DNA from 4 places in the Paenibacillus rhizolycopersici genome. Region 1 is predicted to be linked to each of the others. Evidence: predicted binding sites of a transcription regulator. Region 1 holds the regulator's gene; each other region holds the start of a gene.
What was found. The regulator Rex, encoded in region 1, represses fermentation and respiration genes when NADH is low (regulators of the CRP and FNR family bind a similar motif). The targets are predictions, from matches to a motif close to TTGTGAAATATTTCACAA.

Region 1 (6,158 bases):
AACGACGTCGTCTTGGTCGGGCACAATGTTGCATTCGATTTTAATTTCTTGCAGAGCGCTTTGGACAAAACAGGCTATTTGCCGTTTACCGGCCGCATTCTGGATACGATGGATTTCTTGAAAATCCTGTTTCCTTCGCTTACTTCCTATCAGCTCGGGCTGGTGGCGGCGGAGTTTGGAGTGGAGCATGATCGGCCGCATCAGGCGGACAGCGATGCGCTGGCGACGGCACTCATTTTCCTGAAATGTGTGGAGGAATGCGCGCAGCTGCCGCTGTTGACTTTGCAGCGTCTGGCCGATCTGTTTGCAGGCGAGGACAGCGATTTGGGCTGGTTTTTCGATGCGATGACGCAGGAGAAGGAACGCGAGGCGATGCCAAGCGAAGATGGTTTCGTGTACTATCGTCAATTCGCCCTGCAGGTGGAGGATTGGCTGGACATTCAAGCGCCAAGGGACAGTTCGGATCGAAATCCGCTGGCGGATGTGACGTTCGAGCAGTTCATGGAACAGGTTCGGGAACGGCTGCGAGAGCGTTTGCCGCAGTATGAGGAGCGAGAAGCCCAGAACATGATGCTGAATGAGGTCATGAGGGCTTTCGAGGAAGACAAGCATCTGCTGGTCGAAGCCGGAACGGGGACCGGTAAATCCTTGGGATATCTCCTGCCGGCCATTTACCACAGTGTAAAGAATGAAGAGAAGGTAATGGTCAGCACTCATACCATCAACCTGCAGGAGCAGCTGCGGGAGCGCGACGTGCCGCTATTGACGGAAGTCGTGCCTTTTCCTTTCCGCGCAGCCGTATTTAAAGGAAGGCAGCATTATTTGTGCTTGCGCAAATTTGAACATAAAATGAATAGAAAAGACTTCGCAACACCTAAAGAAGAGGTGATGACGGCCGCGCAAATGGTTGTGTGGCTGACACAAACGGAAAACGGCGACGATGAAGAGTTGAATCTCGGAAACCGCGGCGGCGACTTCTGGGAGACGGTAGCCAGTGAATCGGAATCCTGCTTAGGCCGATCCTGCCCCTGGTTCCGCAAATGCTTCTATCATCGTGCCAAACACGAAGCCGGAGTAGCGGACGTGGTCATCACGAACCACTCTAAATTGTTTACGGACATTCAGGCCGGGCACCAGCTGCTACCAGGCTATGAGCGGCTGGTCATCGATGAGGCGCATCATTTGGAAGATGTGGCCGGCAAGCATCTTGGCATTCATATGAAATACTTTACGGTGGTCCATACGCTGACCCGGTTGTTTAAAGACAGCAAGACAGGGCAGTTGGCTAATCTTCGGAGCTCGATAGATGCGTCGTCCGCGGAGAAAGCTGCGGAATGGTGCGCAGTGATCGATGGCATCTACCCAACGTTGGTGGATGTGAAAGAGAGCTGGGACAAGCTCAGCGAGCTGCTGTTCAGCTTGATGCCGGATCGCAGCGATGCGGCCCCCGGCGATCCGGGGCAATTCGTATATCGGCTGCTGCCGACCCGAAAGCCGAAGGATTGGGAGACACTGACCGCGCTCGAAAACCAGATTTACGTGGGTCTGGGCGACGTGCTTCGCAAAGGGGATCGTCTCCTGTCCGAGATTCGGGAGGAGCAGGATGATTATGCTGCGGAAAGCCTGCTTACCGATATCAGCGGCTTGTTTAAGGATTTAGCTGGAGAACGGGAATCACTGCGGTTTTTCATGAAGCTGGAAAGCGAAGACACGGTTTATTGGATGGAAGCCAACGGGAATTACCGCAGCCGCTCGCTGCAAATGTACGCGGTGCCGATTGACGTTAGCGCCCAGTTGAAGGAATTTTTCTTCGATCGGAAAAAAAGCGTAGTTATGACTTCCGCGACATTGTCAGTCGATAAGTCGTTTCAATATATGATCGAGCAGTTGGGTCTGACGGAGGCGGCGGAAGAGGAACGGTTGATTACGTCGATGTTGCCATCTCCGTTTAATTACCGGGACCAGGCACTCTTAGTCATTCCGCGTGATTTTCCGAGCGTAAAGGGCAGCGTGGGAGATGATCACTTCATTAACACGTTGGTGCAGTCGTTGGCAGATTCCGCGGTGGCTACGCAAGGCCGCATGCTGGTGCTGTTTACGTCCTACCGGATGCTGAGACAGGTGTATGACCCGCTGAAAGAGTTGCTCTCGGCGCAGGGGATCACCGTCATCGGGCAAGGGATGGACAGCGGTAGCCGTTCCAAGCTGACTCGGCGCTTCCAGGGTCAAAATGCATCGGTGCTGCTGGGGACGAGCAGTTTCTGGGAAGGGGTAGATATCCCCGGCGAGGCGCTGACAAGTTTAGCGATCGTGCGGCTGCCTTTTCAACCGCCGAACCATCCGCTGGTGGAAGCCAAGAGTGAGCGGCTGCAGCGGGAGAAGAAAAACCCATTTATGAAGTTATCCGTCCCGCAGGCGGTTATCCGCTTCAAGCAAGGATTCGGGCGACTCGTCCGTTCCTCGCAGGATCGTGGCATCGTAATCGTTTATGATACCCGTATCCTGGAGTCTTACTATGGGAAGTATTTTTTATACTCTTTGCCCGGACCGAAGATGGAGCATATGCCGATGAATCAAATGGTACCTCGCATCTCGGAATGGTTGAATCCCGAAGCCTAAACCGCTTTATTGATCGCATTGAAGAATAGGGGGAAACGAAGCATGAAGTCAGAAAAAATTTCGGACGCCGTCGTCCGCAGACTGCCGGTTTACCTGCGTTTCTTGAACGAACTCAGCCGCAGGGAGGTCCCCACGGTCTCCTCGCAGGAGCTGGGCCAGAAGTTGGATCTGAATCCCGCGCAAATCCGCAAGGATTTAGCGTATTTCGGCGATTTCGGTCGGAAGGGGATCGGCTATGACGTGGCTTACCTAATCGAGAAGATTCAACAGATTCTCAACCTGGACCAGCAAATTAACGTGGCGTTAGTCGGTGCCGGTAATCTAGGGCAAGCCCTTTCGAATTATAATGCTTATTTGAAGGATAATATGAAAATCGTCGCCGTGTTCGACGCATCGCCAGCAAAGATCGGTACCCAAATCAACAACATCACGATTCAACCGATTGAGGAGCTGGTAGCTACGGTACGAGCGAATAATATCCGTATTGGGATCATTACGGTACCTGACACAGAAGCCCAGCGCGTGGCAGACGAGCTGGTTGCGGCCGGGATCGGAGCCATCCTGAACTTCGCGCCAACGATTCTCAAGGTGCCGTCGGAAGTGCGGATTCATGCGGCCGATTTCACTACAGACCTGCTTAGCTTGGCATATTATCTGGAGGATGGAAAGGAACAAGCCAACGTATGAGTCGTAAATGGTTAATTAAGAACGGGACGTTTGCCGTACTGGAGACCAATCGCCCCGTGATTCATGGATATATGCTTGTTGAAGGCGATTCGATCACCTATATCGGAGAAGAGCGCCCGGAAGGCGTGGAAGGCGCCGAAACGTTTGACGGCAAAGGCTTGTTATTTTTGCCAGGACTGATTAACACCCATGGTCATGCGGCGATGTCGCTGTTGCGCGGTTATGGGGATGACATGGTACTGCAAACCTGGCTGCAGGAGAAAATGTGGCCGATGGAAGCCAAGTTTACCGCTGCTGACGTTTATGCTGGAACGGCGCTGTCCGTACTGGAAATGCTTAAAGGCGGTACGACCACGTTCTTGGATATGTACGATCAGATGGACGAAGTCGCCAAGGTTGTCGAGGAATCCGGCATTCGCGCCGTACTGATGCGCGGAGCGATCGGGCTATGCTCGCCGGAAGAGCAGGATCAGAAGCTTAAAGAAGCGATCGCGTTTGCCCAGAATTGGCACGGTAAAGCGGAAGGACGCATCACGACGATGATGTCGCCTCATGCGCCATATACCTGTCCGCCGGCTTTCATCGAGAAGTTCGTACAAGCCGCCCACGATCTCGATCTACCGATGCATACGCATATGTCGGAGACACGCGCCGAGGTGGAGCAGAACGTGAACGATTACGGCGTTCGCCCGGTAGAGCACCTGCGGAAGCTGGGCATGTTCTCCCGCCCGACGCTGCTCGCCCATGCCGTACATTTGACGGACGAGGAAATCGAGGTCTTGGCTTCTCATGGCGTTACCGTCTCTCATAATCCGGGTAGCAACTTAAAGTTGGCCAGCGGCGTTGCCAGAGTACCGGAGCTCCTGAAGAAGGGAGTGGTGGTATCGCTGGGTACTGACGGTGCAGCCAGCAACAATAACCTGGACATGCTGGAGGAGATTCGTTTGGCCGCGCTGATTCATAAAGGCGTATCCGGGGATCCGACGGCGATTCCGGCTCTAGAAGCACTCAAGATGGGGACGGAGTACGGCGCGAAGTCGGTCTTCTTGCCGAACACCGGGAAGCTTGCGGCTGGCATGAAGGCGGATTTCATCGCCTTGAACACGGAGCAGGCTCATTTTCTGCCGCGAACGGATTTCATCTCGCACACCGTGTATTCTGCTGGACCAAAAGACGTGGAGCACGTTTGGGTGAATGGCAAACAGGTCGTCAAACACGGGGCTTGCCTGACGCTTGATGAGGAGCGTATTCGGCACGACGCTCAAGCTGCGTTCGAGGGACTGCTGGCACGGTAATACGCTAGGATAGGAAAGGAAGAGAAGGTTGAGGAAGCGAACCCAATGGATTCTGCTGTCCATCGTGATCCTGTTGATCGTGCTCCTTGGTCTCCACCGGTTTTATCTATACATTCATGAGGATACGTGGAGAGCCGAAAGAGAGGCCGTTCAACAGGCGAAGCAGGAGACGGACCTGGTCCAGGGAGACGAGGTGTGGAAGTCGGTATGGGATGAAGTCACCTGGGTCGTGCAGGGGGAAGACGAATCCGGACGTAAAATGATGGTTTGGCTCCGAGAAGGACAGGACCCTGAGGTGCGATTGCTATCGGAAGGGAAGTCCGAGAATCAGGTTCGAGCCATCATCAAACAGACGTTGCCGGGTATTCAGGTTGTCCGTCTGCTGCCGGGCATTTACAATAACCAACTGGTCTGGCAGCTGTTCTACAAACAGAAGGACCACCACTATTATCGGTTCTTCAGTTTTACAACGGGCGAACCGCTACCGGAAGTGTTCACCCTGCCGAATCGCTGACGGGTCGTCGTAAATAGAAATATTCCTAATAAACGGTTTCGAGGTTTAGGCGAAAAGCCTGAATGGCGAGACCGTTTTTTTGTAAGGAGGGAAAGGCATGGAGTTGCTCGATCCAGCAGGGCAAGAGAATAAGGTGTGGGAAGACTTGAAACAAGCGTTTACCCATCATTTTTCTAGTCCAATCCGGCAGGCTATTCCTATTAAAAGAGGTTGGTTAAATTATAAATGGAAAATTACCACGGATTTCGGTGAATTTGTGCTTAAGCAATATAATAGGGAGCGGTTTAAGTCCTATCGGCCCGAAACGTTGCAATTGGCCTTATCGCAACAAATGCGATTAAGTGAACTTGGTTTTCCGTGCCCTTCGCTTCTTAGCTCGAACGGGAATAGGATGCTTGAGTCGGACAGTGGTGAAAAGTTCATTGTAATGGGGTATTGTCAGGGACTACTGGTTCCGCCGGGACAAGCCAACATCCATCAAGTCTATGATTTAGGACGGGGCACAGGCCAAATGCATCGGTTTTTTAATGACGGGACGTTGGGACGGAAGGAATCCGCCTTGTTTTGCCCTCCCGCTCGCGAGGAGCGATTGGAGCATTGGATTACGCTTCAGGAGCAAGCTCTTCGCAGCGGCAACCTCTTATTGTCGAGTGAGATTGAAACGCAACGCATTGCAACGGAAAACGTTGACCTGGGACGATTTGAACAGATTGCATCGGGGTGGGCGCATCGGGATCTTTGGATGGACAATTTGCTGTTTAATGAGAGTTCTGTGGCTGCGGTCCTGGATTTCGATCGCTTCAATTATGATTATCCCCGGCTCGATGTTGCTCGAGCTGTGATGTCATGTGCGTTTAGCGATCACTTGGACCTGACTCTGGCTACTGCATTTATGGAAGGGTATCGACAGGAGGTAGAAGCCCCATTTGAGACGGGGTACTTAACGACATCCCTGCAAATGCTGTGGTACATGGAATGTGTCTGGTGGATTCATGGGCAGATGGATCCACATAGCGCGCCTCCCGCGCGCTTCGCCAGGGAGA
Region 2 (6,158 bases), on a different contig from region 1:
CGTTCGCATCGTTGCCGACCGATAAGAGTCGCTGACCCGCTCGATCGAAGTCACATGCGCTTTGCTGCGCCCCAAGAATTTTAACGTTTCCAGCCCGCGCAGCGAATCAACGAAATGATTCGATAAGGTGCGGTAGGATTTCAACTGACGTTCGGTCTGCTTGCGCGCCGCAAGCCCGATCAGGATCATAAAGGCGATTAGGATCGGCATTGTCAGCGTCAGAATAATCCCGGAAGCCAGATCCAACTTGTAAACATAGGCCAAAATCAGAACCGGCGTTAAACCCGTTGCCAGCATGCGCGGAATAAACAACTCCAGATAATTACGATATTTCGTCACGCCTTCCAAGACGAGAGTGACCAAATTTCCGGTTCCTTCCGTTCCGGCAAACCGCGGCCCCAACTGGAACAACTTCTCCAGTACCCGCTCCCGCAGGGTACGACCCGTCTCCTCGGCAAAAGCGTACGCCGTTCTCTGCTGCAGCATGCCACAGACCTGCCGCACGATAAAAGCAAGCAGGAACAAACCGGCCCCGCCGGCTTGTTCCTGCAGCTTGGCCCCGGCAAACAGAGCGGAGACGATCTCCGCCAACCATTTGGCCTGCCAGATGATTGCAAAGCTTTGAACCAGGGTCAGCAAGGCCATGAACCCCATGACCTGCTTGATCCCCGTGATTTTCATTAATCCTCGTCCCATTAATATTCCAAATGCTCCTTCTCGTGTACGCGTTTATGGAAGACGAAATAACTCCAAATTTGATAACCCAGCACGAACGGCAGCAGGCTTAACGCCACGATGGTCATGACTTTCAGGGAGTAGTGCCCGGAGGCCGCGTTATCGATCGTTAAGGAGAAGGCCTCGCTGATCGAGCTGACCATGACCCGTGGGAACAAGCCGACAAATACCGCAGCGATCGACAACACGATCATCGCGCCCGTCATCCCAAACGCCCAGCCGTCTCTTTGTTTACGGATGAACCAGCCAGCCAGCACGAAGGCGGCGACGCCCAGGACCGCTACTAAGCTGATCAACACACCGCGCACTTCAAACACGTCGGTTTCGAAGTACGTCATCACGCCGAAGATCACAAACAGGGCAGCGAGCGGAATGAGCAGCTTATGAGCTAGCTTGCGGGCCCGTTCCTGCAAGCTCCCGGTTGTCCGCAAGGAAGCGAATAGCAGCCCATGCACGAGGCAAAGCATCACGACCGTAATGCCGCCAACCAAGGTATACAGGTTAACCATATCGAACAATCCGGCTTTCATTTCCATGTCTTCGCCGATCGGTAACCCTTTCAGCAAGCCGGAGAATACGACGCCCAGCAGGAACGGAGGCAGCAGGCTGCCGATGAAAACCGCCCAGTCCCAAGTCCCCTTCCATTTCCCGCTATCCACTTTACCGCGGAACTCAAAGGCAACGCCCCGCGCAATCAAAGCAAGCAGCAATACGACCAGCGGAGTATAATATCCGCTAAACAACGTGGCGTACCAGTTCGGGAAAGCGGCAAACATTGCGCCGCCGGCCGTCAACAGCCAAACCTCGTTCGCATCCCAGAACGGTCCGATCGAATTGATCAGGACACGTCGTTCCATATCATTTTTAGCCAAAAACTTGGTACTCATCCCCACCCCGAAGTCAAAACCTTCCAGGAAGAAGAAACCGATAAACAACACCGCGACAAGGACAAACCAGAGCTCATTAAGAGACAGCATGATATCCCTCCTTACCGAATGGATCCGCCGAATGATCCGCGCCGTCTCCCGTTTCGTCATTCGGTCCCTTCTTGATGACTTTCACGAACAGGTAAACCAACACGGCACCGAGCACCGAATAGATCGCTGTAAAGGCAATCAGCGAGAACAGGATCTGTCCGCCCGTTACGCTTGGCGAAACGCTGTCTTTCGTCTGCATTAGCCCAAATACCGTCCACGGCTGACGTCCGAATTCCGTCATGATCCAGCCGGAAGTGTTCGCGATAAACGGCAATGAAATCGACCACAACATAAAGCGGTAAAACCAGGTGTTCGGATTATCGAGCTTTTTGCGCCAAGCCAGATACGCGCCGTACAACCCAAGCACGATCATCAAGCAGCCGGCGGCGATCATGATCCGGAAGCTCCAGAAGGTCGTCCGAACAGGGGGAATGTAGTCCCCAGGACCGTAAGCTTGCTCGTATTCGGCTTGCAGCTCGTGCATGCCTTTGACCTCGCCGGAGAACTTGCTGTAGGACAGGAAGCTCAGCAGGTAAGGAATTTTGATTTCAAAATTGTTCTTGCCATCGTTCGAATCGATATGGGCATACAACGTCCAAGGCGCAGGGTCGCCCGACTTGCCCCAAAGGCCTTCAGAGGCGGCCATTTTCATCGGCTGCGTCTTGACCAAATATTGCGCTTGTTGGTGACCGAACAACGCCGTCCCAAACGAAGCGATCAATGCGACGATGATGCCAATCGTAAACGATTTTTTGAAGAAGGCGGTATCCTGACGTCTTAACATTTTATACGCACTGACCCCGGCGATCAGGAAAGCCCCGGTGGCAAAAGCACCCAGAACCGTGTGCGGGAACTCCACCAGCAATTGTCCATTGGTGACCAAAGCGAAGAAATCGTTCATCTCCGCACGTCCATTATTCACCTCAAAACCGACCGGATGCTGCATAAACGAGTTGGCGGCCAGAATCCAAAGCGCCGAAACCGTCGTTCCCAAAGCGACCAGCCAGATGCACAGCAGATGGACCTTCTTGGATAAACGGTCCCAACCGAAAATCCAAAGTCCGATAAACGTCGATTCCATAAAGAAAGCAAACAGCGCTTCGATCGCCAGCGGCGCACCGAAAACGTCCCCGACGAACCGGGAATAATCCGACCAGTTCATGCCGAACTGGAATTCCTGAAGAATCCCCGTCACGACCCCTACCGCAAAATTGATAAGGAACAGTTTCCCCCAGAACTTCGCCATCCGTTTGTATTCTTCTTTCCCCTTGGTAACGTACATGGTTTCCATGATCGCGATGAGCAGCACCAGACCGATGGATACCGGGACGAAGAAGAAATGGAAAATCGTTGTCACTGCAAACTGAAGGCGAGCAAGCACAATCGGATCCAGCATTTCTTTTCCCTACTTTCTAATGATTATTATCTAATGTGAATTCTATCACCGGATGATGAAAACGAACGGACAAAAAATAATAATTTTGTGACAGAAATCACATGAGAAATGTCACAAAATCTAATTTTGCTCATAAAACCGCATCAGATCAACGTTTTTTCGTAGTCGCTGAATTTTGACATTCCTGTGAAATGGCTTTCTTTTGCCCATCGAGCAGGTGTCTCACCGCTAAAATCGGGTGATGCCATAACATCCGCGGTCCGGCAAAAGCCATCACCCTGCGGATTTGCTCCCGCTGGATGGCCGCATAGCAGTGCACGGGGCATGCCAAGCAGGTTGTCTTGCCTTCCCCGAACCGGCAACGGTCCAGCCGCTGCTCGGCATATCGGTGAAGCTCGGCGCATTCAGCGCATAAAGAGGTTGCTTCAACAAGGGCCGCACGCGGTTGCCGCAGGTCGGCCTGCCCGTTGGCACCGTGCATTTTACGGCAATACAACGCCATCATCAGGGCCACGGTTGTCTTTTCGCGACGAATCCGCGGCCCGCTGGCGTTAGTTGCCATTTGGCGCTCCCTCCTTTTCCGTAACACGCATCCGGAAGGCCATCCTCCAACCCAACCATGCCCCTGCGATCATCAGGACGCCATAGGCAACAACCCCAAATGGAATGATCGTTGCCAGCCAGTGCAGCAAGCCGAACCCGCCCAGCAGCAGCATGAGCCCCATGATGACGAAAGTTTGATTTTGTTGCCCCGCCGCTTCGAACGGCTCCGAGAAAGGGAGACCCTTGCGTAGGGATAGAAAACAAAGGATGGCGAAACATTGCATCGCCAGTCCTGCTACGATCAGGTCCGGCAGAATGGAAACTCCGAACAACACTGCGAATATCGCAGCCTCCACCAAGTACAAGGGCAACATCAACCGGACCAGGCAGGCCTTCAAAGCCCCCTTGTAGATCGGCGCTTCACCGGAAATCGGGGCCGTCTGGTAGATCCAGGCCGCCTTATATCGGCTTGAGTAGCGCAGCATCATGATGATCGTGGGCAGCATGATACCGCTAAAATAAATGAACAAATACATCCGGGTGCCCGATATCCCCTCCAACCCTTGATCCAGCCCATTCGAGAACAAGAAGATAAAGGGAAACACGATCGCAAAGCCCAAGGAAGGGTATACCTTCAACTTAAATTCCCGCTCTGTGCCCATCAATGACCAGGCAAATCGAAAAAATGCGCTTTCCTGCGGCGTAGAGCAAAGAAGATCCGCTATTCGGCGCAGCGCCTTCCCCGAACCCTTCGTGACCTTGGCACTAGGCTCCGCCAGCTTCTGCAGGTTTCGCTCCAGCGCCGGCATCAGCTTCAGGTACAGCAGAAAGGCCGCCAACGGAACAAGGATGGACAATCCCGCCAGCCCGGCATAGCTTAAACCTCCCCCCGGATGCAGCACCGTTTGAAAGGAGGCACCGACCCATACCGGAGGCAGCAGGTACTGCCACCACGCCGGCTTAAAGACAACATCCATAGCCGTAAAATCAAATAGTCGGACCAACACCTGATACCCCACCGCAATGGTGATTGTCATGCCGATCTGCACGTAATTGATCATATCTTTCAGCTTCTCGCCGTCAAAAAAGCGCAAGACAACCAAATATAGCAGCGCGGTCAGCACCACGATCAGCAAGTCCATCAGGATCAGTTCCAGCAGCATCAAGGCAAAGAAACCGATCCCCTGCCGAAACAGTCCGACCGCCAGCGGAATAATTGCGATCGCTCCGGTCAGAAAAAACAAATAAATAAAAATATGTACTGTCTTCGCCATCGTAATCGTGCGGCGGTTTACCGGCTTGGTCGCCAGGATACTCCGATCCCGGATGTCCAGCAGCACCGAGGAGAAATCGGAAATCATCGCGGTCATGACCATAAACATCATAATGCCGAACAGGATGCTCATCTGAAACAGCAAATTGTCCCCCATCAATACAAACATCGAGCTGAGTCCGCCAAAAATAACGTATAACCAAAGCGAACGCAAGAACTGATTCCCGTCCTCGGCTTCGGCTTGCTGCTTCTTCCTCGATTTATTCACCATCGTTGGCACTCTTCTAGCGTCCATCGTCAGCTTGACCTGAAGAATTCGTCGCATCACGGGGTAGTCCACGCCCATTTTCACGAATAATCCGCGGAATCGGTCCAACACTCGCAAGCTCTTCATCTCTTCCATAAGCTACACCTCTTGCACGATAGACACGAGACGTCCGGCGATATCCTGATGCTCGTTGAACCCGGTCAATTGGTTGAAAATCTGTTCCAACGACCCTTCGTGGTTTTGTTCCTTCAACTCGTCAAAGCTGCCGTCGGCCACAATGCGGCCTCCATCTAACAGGACGATTCGGCTGCTAATCTTCTCGACCACGTCCATAATATGAGACGAATAAAAAATGGCTTTGCCTTGAGCAGCCAGTAGAGCAAGCATTTCCTTAACAACCATGACACTGTTGGCGTCAAGGCCGCTCAGCGGCTCGTCCAGAAACAGCACGTCCGGATTGTGCAGCAGACTGGAAATGAGCAGCACCTTTTGCTTCATCCCTTTGGAGAACGTCGTAACCCGGGAGTTAAACACGTCCCCCAAACTAAACTCCGTCATCATTCGCCTAGCTTTCATCTCTGCGTCATCGGCGGATAACCCGTACAGCTCGCCAATGAAGGTCAAATATTCTCTTGCCGTCAGCGTATCGTAAAGTTCGGCGATTTCCGGCACGTATCCGATTCGCTTCTTGTAATCGATGCCGCCGTCTCCGGGATGCTGCCCAAAGACTTGCACCTCCCCCTGATAACCTTCAACCAGGCCAAGCATAATCTTGACCGTCGTGCTCTTACCCGCTCCGTTTGGCCCGATGTAACCGATAATCTGCCCCGGATACACCTCCAAATCAACGCCGTTCAGAACTTGGCGTCCTCCGTAGCTCATACGTAAATCCGTCAGTCTAATCACCGGATCCTTTGTTGTAGTCATCGATTCATCCCCTTTCCACTGCCCCCAGTTTACCATAGA
Region 3 (6,158 bases), on a different contig from region 1:
CGATGTTGTTCTCGGGAGGCATTATTCCATTCTATATCGTAGTCAGCCAGTGGCTGCATTTGCAAAATACCGTATGGGTGCTTATTCTTACAATGTTATGCCAGCCTTTTCTCGTCTTTCTGCTGGTCAGCTTCTTCCGCACCGTTCCCGAGGAACTGGAGGAAGCCGCCCGGATCGACGGGGCCAACGAAGTGCGGATTTTCTTCCAGATCATCCTGCCGATCTCGAAGCCGATCCTGGCCTCCGTCGGTCTGTTCTATGCCCTGAACTATTGGAATGACTGGTTTATGGGACTCATGTTCGTAGATAATGAGAAATTGTTTCCGCTGCAGTTGATTCTGCGCCGAATGGTATCCAATATGGAGGCCGCCAAAAACCTGATTCCTTCGGGCGCGGCCATCGCGATCACGCCGCCGACTTACGGCGTGCGCATGGCAACGACCGTTCTGACGATCGGCCCCATTATCCTGCTGTACCCGATGCTGCAGAAATACTTTGTCAAAGGCCTCACGGTAGGGGCCGTGAAAGGGTAACCGAAGATTCCGGCATTAACCGGAATCTTCCGGTTAAGCATAGATGCTTGATTTAAAAGGTTGTTCAATAAGTCATCTTTTGATCACGAAGCGGGTCAGGAAGTGGCGTCGACATCGAATCTTGAATTCAGTCGGGACTTCCGTTGCTCACGTACCCAAAACGTACGCTCCGCTACTCAGTCCCTAGCTTCATCCAACCTTCTCGGTGCTAAAAACCTGACTTTTTGAACACACAATTAACAGGGAGGTTAACAAAATGAAATTCAAAAAAATGTTTGGCACGGCGATGGCTACGATACTGGCTTCAGCGCTGCTGCTGGCCGGTTGCGGAGGCAACGGCGGGAATGCGGAGCCGGGCAGCACGAATTCGGGCGCCGGTTCCGCTTCCAACGCAGCGAAAGAAATCGTGGAGTTGAAGGCTTATCTTCCGGGGGATAAACCGGCCGGTTTTGATGAGGTGCTGCAGGCCGTCAATGACAAATTAAAGACGGACAACGTCGGCGCCTCGCTGAATATCAACTTTCTCCCGTGGTCGGATTACGGCAACACGGTAGCGGTTAAAATGTCCGCCGGCGAGGATTTCGACATGTACCTGGATGCACCATGGCTGTCCATGAACCAGATGATCGCCAGCAATTCGCTCCAAGCGTTGGACGCTATGGTAGAGGAGCGGCCTGAGCTGAAGGCATCCATTCCCGACGAAATGTGGGAATACAACAAGTTCGGAGGCAAAATTATGGGCATCCCGCTCGGAACGACGCAAGGATCGGTATACGGCCTGCTGATCCGCAAGGATTTGCGCGAAAAATACGGGTTGCCCGAGCTGAAAACGCTGGCCGACCTGGAGAAATTTTTGTATGCGGTCAAGGAAAACGAGAAGGACATCAAACCGTTTGTCATCAACGGGATCAAAGCGGACAAGTTGCCGTTTATCCTGAGCGACTCCGCCAATATGGCGCAGGATGAAGTGCTCGAAATCGGCGTCAACATGTTCGCCTATTCCACCAAAGACAAGAAAGTCGTCGGACAATGGGAAAGCCCGATGATCGCGGACGCTTTTGAACGCGTCACGAAGTTCTATAAAGACGGCATCTTGTCCAAAAACATCGCCCAGGAGCAAAATGCCGAAACGTTGTTCAAACAAGGCAAGTACGCCGCTACTTATTATGCGGCAGACGGCGTAGAAGGGCTGAAATATGCGGAAATGCTGAAGGACGGAAGCGACAAGCTGGAGGTTTTCGTGCCGAACGGCGATAAAGCTAAACCGTATACCGCCTTCCAACAATGGAATTTCCTTTGCATTCCCGCCTCCTCGAAGCATGCCGATCTGGCTATGGATGTAGCCAATTGGCTGTCGATCAAGGAAAACCACGATTTGATGGAATACGGTATCCAAGGGAAGGATTGGGAACCTGTCGGCGATACGAGTTATAAGGTGCTTTCGAGCTATGTTTTCCCGGGCTATACACTGACTTGGCGTCCGACGCTCAACCGCACGCCGGATACGATGATGGCGGACGACAAGAAGTGGTTCGATTTCTCCGCCGACCCGGCTAACTTTACGCTCAGCCCAACGGCAGGGTTCACCTTTGATGCTGAAAAAGTCAAAACCGAATACGCCAAAATCACGCCGTTCCACGACTCTTTATTCCTGCCGCTAGCCCAAGGCGTGCTGCCCGCGGATAAAGGCAAAGCGATGTTGGAGGAGAAAATCATGGGCGTAGGCGGGCAAAAAGTCATCGATGAAATTCAAGCGCAAATCGATGCCGTGGCATCCGGCAAATAACATAACAGAAAGAGGTACTTCATCTATGAATGTGAAACGCTGCGCGCAAAATCCTGTGATCCGAGCGGAGGATGTTAAGCCCTCGCGCCCTGATTTTAAAGTGTTGGGGGCATTTAACGCCGGTGTTGCCCAATACGAAGACGAAACGATTCTGCTTCTTCGCGTCGCGGAAGCGCCGATTTCGGTCCGGGCCGGCGAAGTGCTTGTTCCCCGGTTAAACGAAGCGGGTACCGAGGTGATCGTGGAGCGTTATGAAGATACCGATCCGCGTTACGATTTCTCCGATTCGCGCTTTGTCGCGATGGACGGACGGGTGGTCATGCTTACGTCCCTCTCCCATCTCCGTGTCGCAAGAAGCAGGGACGGCGTTCATTTCGACATCGATCCGCAGCCGGCCCTGTTCCCGGAGAATGCCCTGGAAGCTTGGGGGATGGAAGATCCGCGAGTAACCCAAATCGGGGATACGTATTACATCACCTACAGTTCCGCGTCCGTTCGCGGCGTTGGCGCAGGCTTAGTGGAAACGAAGGACTTCCGCACGTTCAAACGGCACGGGCTAATGCTGGCTCCCGAGAATAAAGACGTCATGTTGTTCCCGGAAAAAATAGGCGGGAAATATTATGCGCTGCACCGTCCGGTTCCGAAATCGTTCGGCGCCCCCGAAATGTGGATCGCCGAATCTCCGGACCTCTTGCATTGGGGCAATCACCGCTTTCTGATGGGCCTAAGCGAGCAAGGCTGGGATTCGGCGCGAATGGGCGGCGGCGCGGTTCCGATCCGCACGGAGCGCGGTTGGCTGGCGCTGTACCACGGGGCGGATACCAACCATCGTTATTGTATGGGGGCGGTACTGCTTGATTTGGAAGATCCGGGAAAAGTCATCGGGCGATCGGTTCGGCCGTTTATCGAGCCGGAAGCGGATTATGAGGTGAACGGATTTTTCGGCGGGGTCGTGTTCTCCTGCGGTGCGCTGCTGGTCGGGGATACCGTCCGCATGTACTATGGGGCGGCGGACGAAGTGATGGCGGTGGCGGATATTCCGCTGGACGACATCTTTAGCACGTTATCATAAAATCATAGGGTTAGGAAATTCAACATCAGATGCAAATAAAAAGCCCCTTCCATCCGGAAGGGGCTTCGCTTGCTTAATGGGACATCCCAGCCATCCCGCCGACGATTTCCGGATTGACCATCCCGAAGATCATGGCGATATGGGCCACGATCAGGAATCCGCTGACGAGGATAAAGTGCATCTTTAGCTTCTCGTCCTCGGATCGCTTGCGGCCAATGACGCCAAGTTCTAGCAGCGCCAACGGCAACAGGAAGAACGCCCCGCTCAGGTAGAACCCGACAGCCACGACGTCTACCCAGGTGTGCCATTCGCCGTTAACGGTCAAAGGAATGAACGCCGTAGGGAACAAATAGAGGAAAATGCCGGTAAAATAAAGCCCTGCCAAGATGCTGCAGATTTTATTGAAGGTGTTGAGGCCGCCCTGCCGCCCCCGGTTAAACAAGATGATAAATTCGGTGACGGTGATCGTCTCTGCAAAGATAACGGGGATCGCCATGAATAAAATCAAGTTCCACGGCTGGTTATCCGCCAGCAAAGACATGTAGTGCGTCATGCTCATGTTTCGTTTCCTCCAAGTAAGTTATTTGATTCACAACCCATTCTACAGAGCAATTGTGTGGAAAGTATGGAGAACCCATGTAGAATTTATTGCCCGGATTCGTTGAAAAAACTGGGAATGTCGACTACACTAGCGGTAGTCTCTCATACTTTTTCGGACATCTATGCTATTACGGACATAGAATACTCATATACGTGATTTCACTTTATTTCCGGTAAACGGAGAGGTGGGGCAGCGATGGGAGTTTGGATCGTATTGGCAATCGGGTGGATTGCGGGATGGATGCTGTTTCGGAGAGTCGTGCTTCCCAGACAGGAAGCGTCGTATTGCGGCGGTGAAAAGGTGTCGGTCATCATCCCGGCGCGGAACGAAGCCGGGAATTTGCCGCAGTTGCTAGGTTCGTTACAGCAGCAGACCTGTCCGCCCCATGAGATTATCGTGGTGGACGATTTTTCTGAGGATGAAACCTATGACATTGCCACGAGTTACGGGGTACACGTGATCCAGAACGAGCCTCTGCCTCCCGGCTGGACGGGGAAGACCTGGGCGGTTTGGAACGGGTATCGGCAATCGACTGGCGACGTGATCGCCTTCTTGGACGCCGACGTCCGCCTGGCACCCCGAGGCCTAGAGTCGTTGCTGCGGGCACGGGCCGAGGCGGGAGGCGTCATTTCCGCGGTGCCGTTTCATGTGACGGAGAAGTTTTACGAACGCCTGGCGTTAATCACTAACGTCCTGGGCGTATTTGCATTTACTTCGCCGTTTGAACGAAACAGCCCGAACAAGGGGCTGTATGGCTCCTGTATCGTGACGACGCGCCGCGATTACGAGACGATCCAGGGCCATGACAGCATCCGTTCGGAGCTGTTGGACGATTTGAACCTCGGCGCCAAATTCCGGGCGGCGGGGATCCCCGTGTCCAATTTTCTCGGCGGCGGCCTCGTCTCCTTCCGCATGTACCCGAACGGGATTCGCAGCGAGTTGGAGGGGTTTGGCAAAGGTGCTGTGTTGAGCACCGCCAAGCTGCGGCCCGCTACCACGCTGCTGGTTGCCGCGTGGCTAATCGGGTTGATCGCTTCCGAAGGCGCGTTATTCCTTTGGAATACGTCATGGCTTTATCCAGTGCTGATCGGATATTTGCTGTATGCAGCGCAGCTTTATTTCCTGGTGCGTGATGTCGGGAAATTCGGCAAATTCATGCCCCTGATACATGTGTTGTCCACGTTATTTTTCCTGGTGGTGCTCATCTATTCAGCTTATCAGGTGACGTTTCGCGGATCGGTCACCTGGAAAGGCCGGGACGTGCAGGTCGGAAGCAGGGGAGACCGATGATCCTCTGGCTGGCTGTCGCCGAGTTCTTGTGTGGGGCGTTGATGTTCTCTTATTGGCTAGGAAAGTTGGTCCGGAAGGATTTGAAGCATGTTGGGGACGGCAATCCGGGGGCGTTTAATTTATGGCGAGCCGCCGGTTACCGCTGGGGTTTGGCGGGAATTCTGCTGGATTTCCTAAAGGGGTATGTGCCTCTGGTGTTTCTGGTGGAATCGGGAATGCTGGGGCTGGATTATGGGATGACCATCGTCGCCGCCGCGCCGATTCTGGGCCACGCCTTTTCTCCGTTCCTCAAATTCAAGGGAGGTAAGGCGATCGCGGTAACCTTCGGCGTTTGGAGCGCGTTAACCCGATTTGAGGCGGCGTTGGCCTACGCGGTCATTCTGGCGGTGTTGCTCGCGGCATTTTTCTTCTATAAAAAGGGCAAATATGCATCGCGGGAAGCCGACGGGCTCCAGGTTGTGGCGGGGATGGCGTTATTGTCGATCTATCTTTTGGCTGCGGGCTACCCTCTAGCCATTTGGGGCGTATGGCTGGTGAACCTGTTGGTGATGGCTTACGCCAATCGGCAGGCGATTCGGGCCTTCCTAACCGGAAAGGGCGGAAATCTCCCCCGTTCCGGTAACGGAGTCACGTTGTGATCGGTGGATACGGCCAACTATGGAAATAAAATAGAAAACGAGGTATATATTGGGTGTTAACTAGAAAACCTATAAACAACTTGATACGGAAGGAGCAAAGCTGTATGGATGCTACTCTAGGAGCGGATGAAGTTGTCCGCCGAATCAAAAGGTTGCAGAGTGATGGGGTTTCGCTAAGCAAAAAGCAGGTCAAGCAAAACGATCCGGAGTTAATGCGCAACGCTTTGTTTTATTTTCC
Region 4 (6,158 bases), on a different contig from region 1:
GTAACATCCGTTCCACCATTATTTCTATTATCTCGATTCCATTGTCCCTGCTTATTGCCATTCTGGCCCTGAAGCAGATGGATATTACGCTGAACATGATGACGTTAGGCGCTATGACCGTTGCCATCGGCCGCGTCGTCGACGACTCGATCGTCGTGATCGAGAACATTTACCGCCGTTTGTCCTTGACCGGCGAGAAGCTGAAGGGCAGCAAGCTGGTCATTGAAGCAACGCGGGAGATGTTCGTCCCGATTATGTCTTCGACAATCGTCACGATTGCCGTGTTCCTGCCGCTCGCTTTTGTCAGCGGGATGGTCGGGGAATTGTTCAAGCCGTTTGCCTATACGATGGTCTTCTCGCTGCTGGCCTCGTTGCTGGTTGCTATCACCCTCGTGCCTGCGCTGGCGCATACGCTGTTCCGCAAGGGTCTCGGTAAGTCACACCACCATGACGAGAAGCCAAGAGGCATTGCCCGCGGTTATCGGCGTATTCTGGAGTGGTCGCTGTCGCATAAGCTGATTACCTTCGGGCTTGCGGTCGTCTTACTAGTTGGCAGCTTGTTCCTGTATCCGCTGGTTGGCGTCAGCTTCCTGCCTGAGCAAGAGGATAAATATGTAATGGCGACCTACTCCCCAGAACCGGGAACCCAACTGGAAGATGTGGAGAAGGATATGCTGATTGTTGAGAAATACATTTTGGATCAACCTGGCGTCGACAAGATGCAGTATTCCGTTGGCGGCGACAATCCACTGGGAATGGGCTCCTCCAATTCGGCCTTGTTCTACATCGCCTATGATCCGGATACCGATCATTTCAGCGATGTGAAGGAACAGTTGATCGAAGGTCTGCGAACCGAGCTTCCGAAAGGTGAATGGAGCGATATGTCCGAACTCATGACCGGTGGTTTGGGCGGCGGTTCGCTTAGTGTCAACGTATTTGGAGATGAGCTGGAGCAAATCAAGCCGGTATCGGACCAAATCCTTGCTTTGATCAAAGAAGATACGAAGAACTTCGAAAAAGGCGATACCAGCCTCTCGAAAACCTATGAGCAGTACACCTTGGTTGCGGACCAAGAGAAGCTGAGCTCCCTGGGCTTGACGCCGGGCCAATTGGCCATGAAGCTGAGCCCGGTTCGTGAGCGTCCGGTCCTGACAGAGGTTGCGATCGACGGCAAGAAATACAACGTGTATATCGAAACGGACAGCCAAACTTATAACAGCATCACCGATATTGAGAACGAAACCTTGGCTTCGCCGCTGGGCATTCAAGTCCCAATCAAGGACGTTGCAAAGGTTGAAAAGGGCACTTCCCCGGATTCCATCATGCGGATCGACGGGAAGATGGTCGTTGAAGTCAGTGCAAAAATCACGTCCACCGACGTGCAAAAAGCCTCGTCCAGCCTGCAGGAGAAAATCGATAAGCTGGATCTGCCGGACGGCGTCACCGTGAAATTCGGCGGCGTAACCGAACAGATTAACGATACGTTTGGCCAACTGGGCATCGCCATGCTGGCAGCCATCGCCATCGTTTACTTTGTCCTCGTCGTCACGTTCGGCGGCGGTCTGGCTCCGTTTACGATTCTGTTCTCCCTGCCGTTCATTGTCATCGGAGCCATGGTAGGTCTCCTGATCGGCGGAGAGACGCTAAACGTCTCGGCCTTGATGGGCGTGCTCATGTTGATCGGTATCGTCGTCACCAACGCGATCGTGCTGATCGACCGCGTTATCCATAAGGAGCGCGAAGGTTTATCGACCCGCGAAGCATTGCTGGAAGCGGGAACGACGCGGCTTCGTCCGATTCTGATGACCGCCTTGGCAACGATCGGCGCACTGCTGCCGCTGGTCTTCGGCTGGGAGCACAGCGCAGGGATCATCTCGCGCGGGCTCGGCATCACCGTCATCGGCGGCCTGATCAGCTCGACGCTGCTCACGCTGGTCATCGTGCCGATCGTGTACGAATTCTTGATGAAATTCCGCCGTCGCGATTTGTCGGCCAAAGAAGCGGAGTAATAACAGCAAAAAGATGGCGCAGGGTAGTATATCCTGCGCCGTCTTTTCAAACCGCCCCGATTGTAACGACGCAACTCTATTCTGGTCAAAACAGCGGATTTGGGCCGCGAAATTGGATAATAAGCTCTGTCCCAAGCGTTAGAATCGCAACACGGGGAGATTGGCTCAAATAAGCCCCGTGGTCCGCGTTAGAGATCATACCGGCTATCAAAAAAGGACCTCAACCCCGCATTGCTGCGGAAGTTGAGGTCCTTTTGCGTTGCCTTATTCCTTCTATCCCATCGCCGGCGACTGGCTTTCCCGCCAAGCGCGAAGCTGCTGAAGATCGTTAACCAGAAATTCATCCATCATTTCAGCCAGTCCGGTAAAGAGCGGGCTATTCGTGGCTTTCAACACTTCTTTGGCAAACGGCTGTGCCCACTTCAGCAAATGGGTTTCCAGGAAGTGGATCTGTGCGTCCGCCAGCGCCAGGCAGCTTTGCTGCAGATTGGCTTTGGCCAGCATTCCTTCGGCCAGCACCGCCATAAATTCCAGCTCCAGCGCGATATGATCGTCGCGTTCTCCGTTCAATTTATTGAACACAACCGCGTTCTCCATGTACACCTTGCGGACTTCGGCGCTGCAAGCCAAAGCACTTGACCCTTCTAGGCGACTGCGAAACAAGCTCTCGCATGATGGGATCACCGCCTCACGGCCCGTAAACAAGCGCTCGAATTCCCTCGCTTCTTGATGGCAAACGCTGCGAAAATCCTCTTCGGGGATGCTCTCCAGATAGGCCTTGAGCCTCTGTCCGCCCTGGCTGACTGCCGCCTTCGGGTTCTGTTCCACCTTGCGACGCCACTGAGCGATCAAAGACATCCGCGGCGGACGACTCAGAAAGTCCATCAACAACTGATAAACCATCCCCCGAGTTTCAAGCCACTGAACCTGCTCCTGTGTGTAGACCAAAGGTTTGAACAGCATAGCCATCTGAATTCATCTCCCTGTATAGGTTGTTCAAAAGTCAGCTTCCGATCCTATAGACCAAAAAAAAAGATGACTTCCTTAAAAGTTGTCGGAAATCATCTCGAATGCATATACCGACACATGATTAAGGGGGATCACGTATCGCTTACATGAATTATACCTTACAATGTAAGCGCTTTTATGTGATCTTTTTTACACTTTACTCTACTTTCATTGTATCATCGTCCGCCACAGAATATACTTGAACAGTGTGTGTCAACGCATTGACTACCCGGTTGAATATATATAAAATTTGAAGCACCTAGATAGAAAGGAGGCGTACACATGGAGCAACTGCTTGACCCTTTTGGGCGAAAGCACGATTACCTGCGCATTTCGGTCACCGACCGTTGTAATTTGCGCTGCGTCTACTGCATGCCTGCCGAGGGAATGGTTTTTCAACCGCATGAGGAAATCATGAGCTACGAAGAAATTGCCGAGACGGTATCGGCTCTTGCTCCGATGGGCCTCCGTAAGATTCGGCTAACCGGCGGAGAACCGCTGGTGCGTAAGGATTTAGAACAACTTGTTACTATGCTCTCGGCCATTCCGGGCATTGAAGATATTGCATTGACTACGAACGGGATGTTCCTGGCCAAAAAAGCGGAGCTGCTGAAGCAAGCGGGATTGAAGCGGGTGAACATCAGCTTGGATTCGCTGCGACAGGACCGTTTTGCCATGATTACTCGCGGCGGTGAGGTGGAAAAGGTGCTGGAAGGAATCCAGGCCGCCGTCGAGGTTGGCTTCGAGCCAATCAAGCTGAACGTGGTCCTAATGAAAGGAGTCAATGAGGACGAGATCCGCGATTTTCTCGCGCTAACCATTGACCGACCGCTGCATGTGCGCTTTATCGAATACATGCCGATCGGCAGTGCCAGCGAGACCTGGCGCCAAACCTACTTGCCCCTGACGGCCGTGGAAGACGTGTGCCGGGAATCGGGCTGGGAGGTGGAGGCGGTCGAAGGCCCCCGCGGCAACGGGCCGGCGGAAAGCCGTCGGATCGCCGGCGCGGCCGGTACGTTCGGGTTAATTCATCCGGTCAGCGAGCATTTCTGCGACAACTGTAACCGGCTGCGCTTGACTGCCGACGGACATATCAAAGCCTGCTTGTATTGGTCGGATGAGCTCCACGTTCGCCCATTTGCGACGGCTGGCGACCGCGATGGCATCCGCTCCTTGTTCCTGAAGGCGCTGGGCGCTAAGCCGAAAAACCATGAAATGGCGTTGGCGCTGGAGCATAAACAGCAGAGCCACACCCCGACGACCCGCCGGATGTCACAGATCGGCGGTTAGTCCGGCAGCAGGCCCGTTTCCAGCCGGATACGGGCCTGCTCGTAATCTTCCGGCTTGTTCATATTAAACGCGCACCACTCCAGGGGGAGGCCCGTCGCTGACGCGAGGGCCTCCCCTTCGATGTATTCGGTGTGCAGCGTTTCCGTCCAAGCCGTCATTTTGAGGCGGCCTGCGCGAAGCTGTGCTTCCAGACCCGGAAGCACGCTACGCCGGTAGGCCGCCAGCAGCGGATGCGCCCGCCCCTCCGTGCGGGCGAGGATCGCCTCCGTCACAGCAAGGCTTGCCGAGGCAGCCTCCGATGAACCTGCCCGGCCATTAGCCAGGGCCTCCGCCGCCTCCGCGCGTTCCAGCAAGGCGCGGAACAAGCCGCGGTTCGCAAACGGCGTATCACAAGCCACCGCGAGGTTCCAGAGTGAGGCTGAGCTCTCCAGCCCCGCATGCAGCCCGGCCAGTGGCCCGGCCCCCGGATAATCGTCGGTCACGACTTCTTTGCCGAACCGACCATAGGCCGCCTCGTTGCCTGCCGCAATCACGATTCGCGAAGCTACCGGCTCCAGCTCTCGGATCAGACGTTCCAGCACCGTCAACCCGCCAAGTTCAAGAAGCGCCTTATCGCTGCCCATGCGGCTTGATCGTCCTCCGGCTAAAATGATCGCAGTCGTGTTCATCCATTTTCCCCCGATGCATAAATTATGGTAAATCCAAAAAAACTTGGTTTGTATCCCCTTTCACCTGTGTGTTACATTGGGAGCATAGTCACAAGCTTCCTGTTGTGACCACTTGGACCCGGACAGAAAGGAATGGCGCGTTTGCAGGACAAAAGACGACATTCGTCCTTTTCGTTGTTGCCGCTAGGGCTGCTTAACTTTTTCATTTACGGAACCATGGTCATTTTTGCTGCCTTTTTTCAATTATATTTGCAGGACATCGGCATGGACAAGCTCGAAATCGGAAGCCTCATGGCAATCGGACCGTTAATCTCGCTGCTGGCTCACCCGTTTTGGAGGTATCTGGGCGATCAGAGGCAGAATCCTCGCGCTGTTCTGTTGACCATGATGCTGGGCTTGCTCATCATGGGCCACCTGATGTTTAAGGTCAACACTTTTACGATGCTGTATTTAACGATGATTCTATTATATTTCTTCCTAAGCCCGCTGCTCTCTCAAAGCAATACCCTGATCCTCGGATATACCGCGGGGACCGAAAACCAATTCGGAATCTATCGCATTTGGGGCTCGCTCGGGTGGACCTTTATCGCGCTGGCCGCCGGACCGATCATCGACTCTATTGGCCATCACGGGATCTCCCTGCTGTTTAGTGTCACCTTGATGCTGGCGATCGGCGCTACGCTGCTGCTTCCCTCCATTCGGCAAACGTCTCAGACACCTTGGCTTAGTGGCCAAGAAATTCGGCGGGCGCTGCAGAACAAGTACCTGCTCGCTTTTGTCGTGTTCAGCATGCTGGTGGCGATTCCGAACGCGATGAACAGTATTTTCATGCCGCTATTCATGACGGATCTCGGCGGGTCGAAGCTTGCGGTCGGCGGCGCCGTGTTCTTATCGACGGTTTTTGAATTGTTGGCGTTTATCCTGCTGGATCGTTTCTTGAAGCGCAAATTGTCTTATTTGCTCGCTTGTATCACCATCGTCAGCTTGCTGTTCGCCGTCCGCTGGGATCTGATGTCCGAGGCGACGCATCCGATCCAAATCCTGTTGATTCAACTGCTGCACTCCGTGACGTTTGGCGGATTCTTCTACGTCGGCACCAAGTTGATCACCCTTTTGCTGCCACGCCCGCTGCGATCGGCAGGACAAGCGGTGTATGCATTTGCCGCCAGCGGCCTTGCCGGCG

Region 2: a site for Rex is predicted at 3,194-3,211, ahead of IM700_RS20310 (cytochrome ubiquinol oxidase subunit I). Genes of this name have one in related genera too.
Region 3: a site for Rex is predicted at 3,969-3,986, ahead of IM700_RS14380 (DUF6803 family protein). Genes of this name have one in related genera too.
Region 4: a site for Rex is predicted at 3,156-3,173, ahead of IM700_RS19220 (TorD/DmsD family molecular chaperone). Genes of this name have one in related genera too.

Annotation. Positions count from the first base shown of each region.
Region 1 covers NZ_JADCNN020000005.1:51,528-57,685, reverse strand. Annotated here, with positions in the region: gene dinG (ATP-dependent DNA helicase DinG) at 1-2,619, shown strand, start outside; gene IM700_RS07265 (redox-sensing transcriptional repressor Rex) at 2,638-3,306, shown strand; gene IM700_RS07260 (amidohydrolase) at 3,303-4,601, shown strand; gene IM700_RS07255 (cell wall elongation regulator TseB-like domain-containing protein) at 4,630-5,115, shown strand; gene IM700_RS07250 (phosphotransferase) at 5,213-6,158, shown strand, end outside.
Region 2 covers NZ_JADCNN020000026.1:31,613-37,770, forward strand. Annotated here, with positions in the region: gene cydD (thiol reductant ABC exporter subunit CydD) at 1-696, opposite strand, end outside; gene cydB (cytochrome d ubiquinol oxidase subunit II) at 696-1,712, opposite strand; gene IM700_RS20310 (cytochrome ubiquinol oxidase subunit I) at 1,699-3,108, opposite strand; gene IM700_RS20315 (nitrous oxide-stimulated promoter family protein) at 3,257-3,670, opposite strand; gene IM700_RS20320 (hypothetical protein) at 3,660-5,327, opposite strand; gene IM700_RS20325 (ABC transporter ATP-binding protein) at 5,331-6,119, opposite strand.
Region 3 covers NZ_JADCNN020000012.1:93,484-99,641, reverse strand. Annotated here, with positions in the region: gene IM700_RS14395 (carbohydrate ABC transporter permease) at 1-533, shown strand, start outside; gene IM700_RS14390 (DUF3502 domain-containing protein) at 790-2,319, shown strand; gene IM700_RS14385 (glycoside hydrolase family 130 protein) at 2,345-3,391, shown strand; gene IM700_RS14380 (DUF6803 family protein) at 3,465-3,950, opposite strand; gene IM700_RS14375 (glycosyltransferase) at 4,188-5,282, shown strand; gene IM700_RS14370 (glycerol-3-phosphate acyltransferase) at 5,279-5,920, shown strand; gene IM700_RS14365 (hypothetical protein) at 6,025-6,158, shown strand, end outside.
Region 4 covers NZ_JADCNN020000023.1:17,140-23,297, reverse strand. Annotated here, with positions in the region: gene IM700_RS19225 (efflux RND transporter permease subunit) at 1-2,009, shown strand, start outside; gene IM700_RS19220 (TorD/DmsD family molecular chaperone) at 2,283-2,978, opposite strand; gene moaA (GTP 3',8-cyclase MoaA) at 3,300-4,307, shown strand; gene mobA (molybdenum cofactor guanylyltransferase) at 4,304-4,975, opposite strand; gene IM700_RS19205 (MFS transporter) at 5,108-6,158, shown strand, end outside.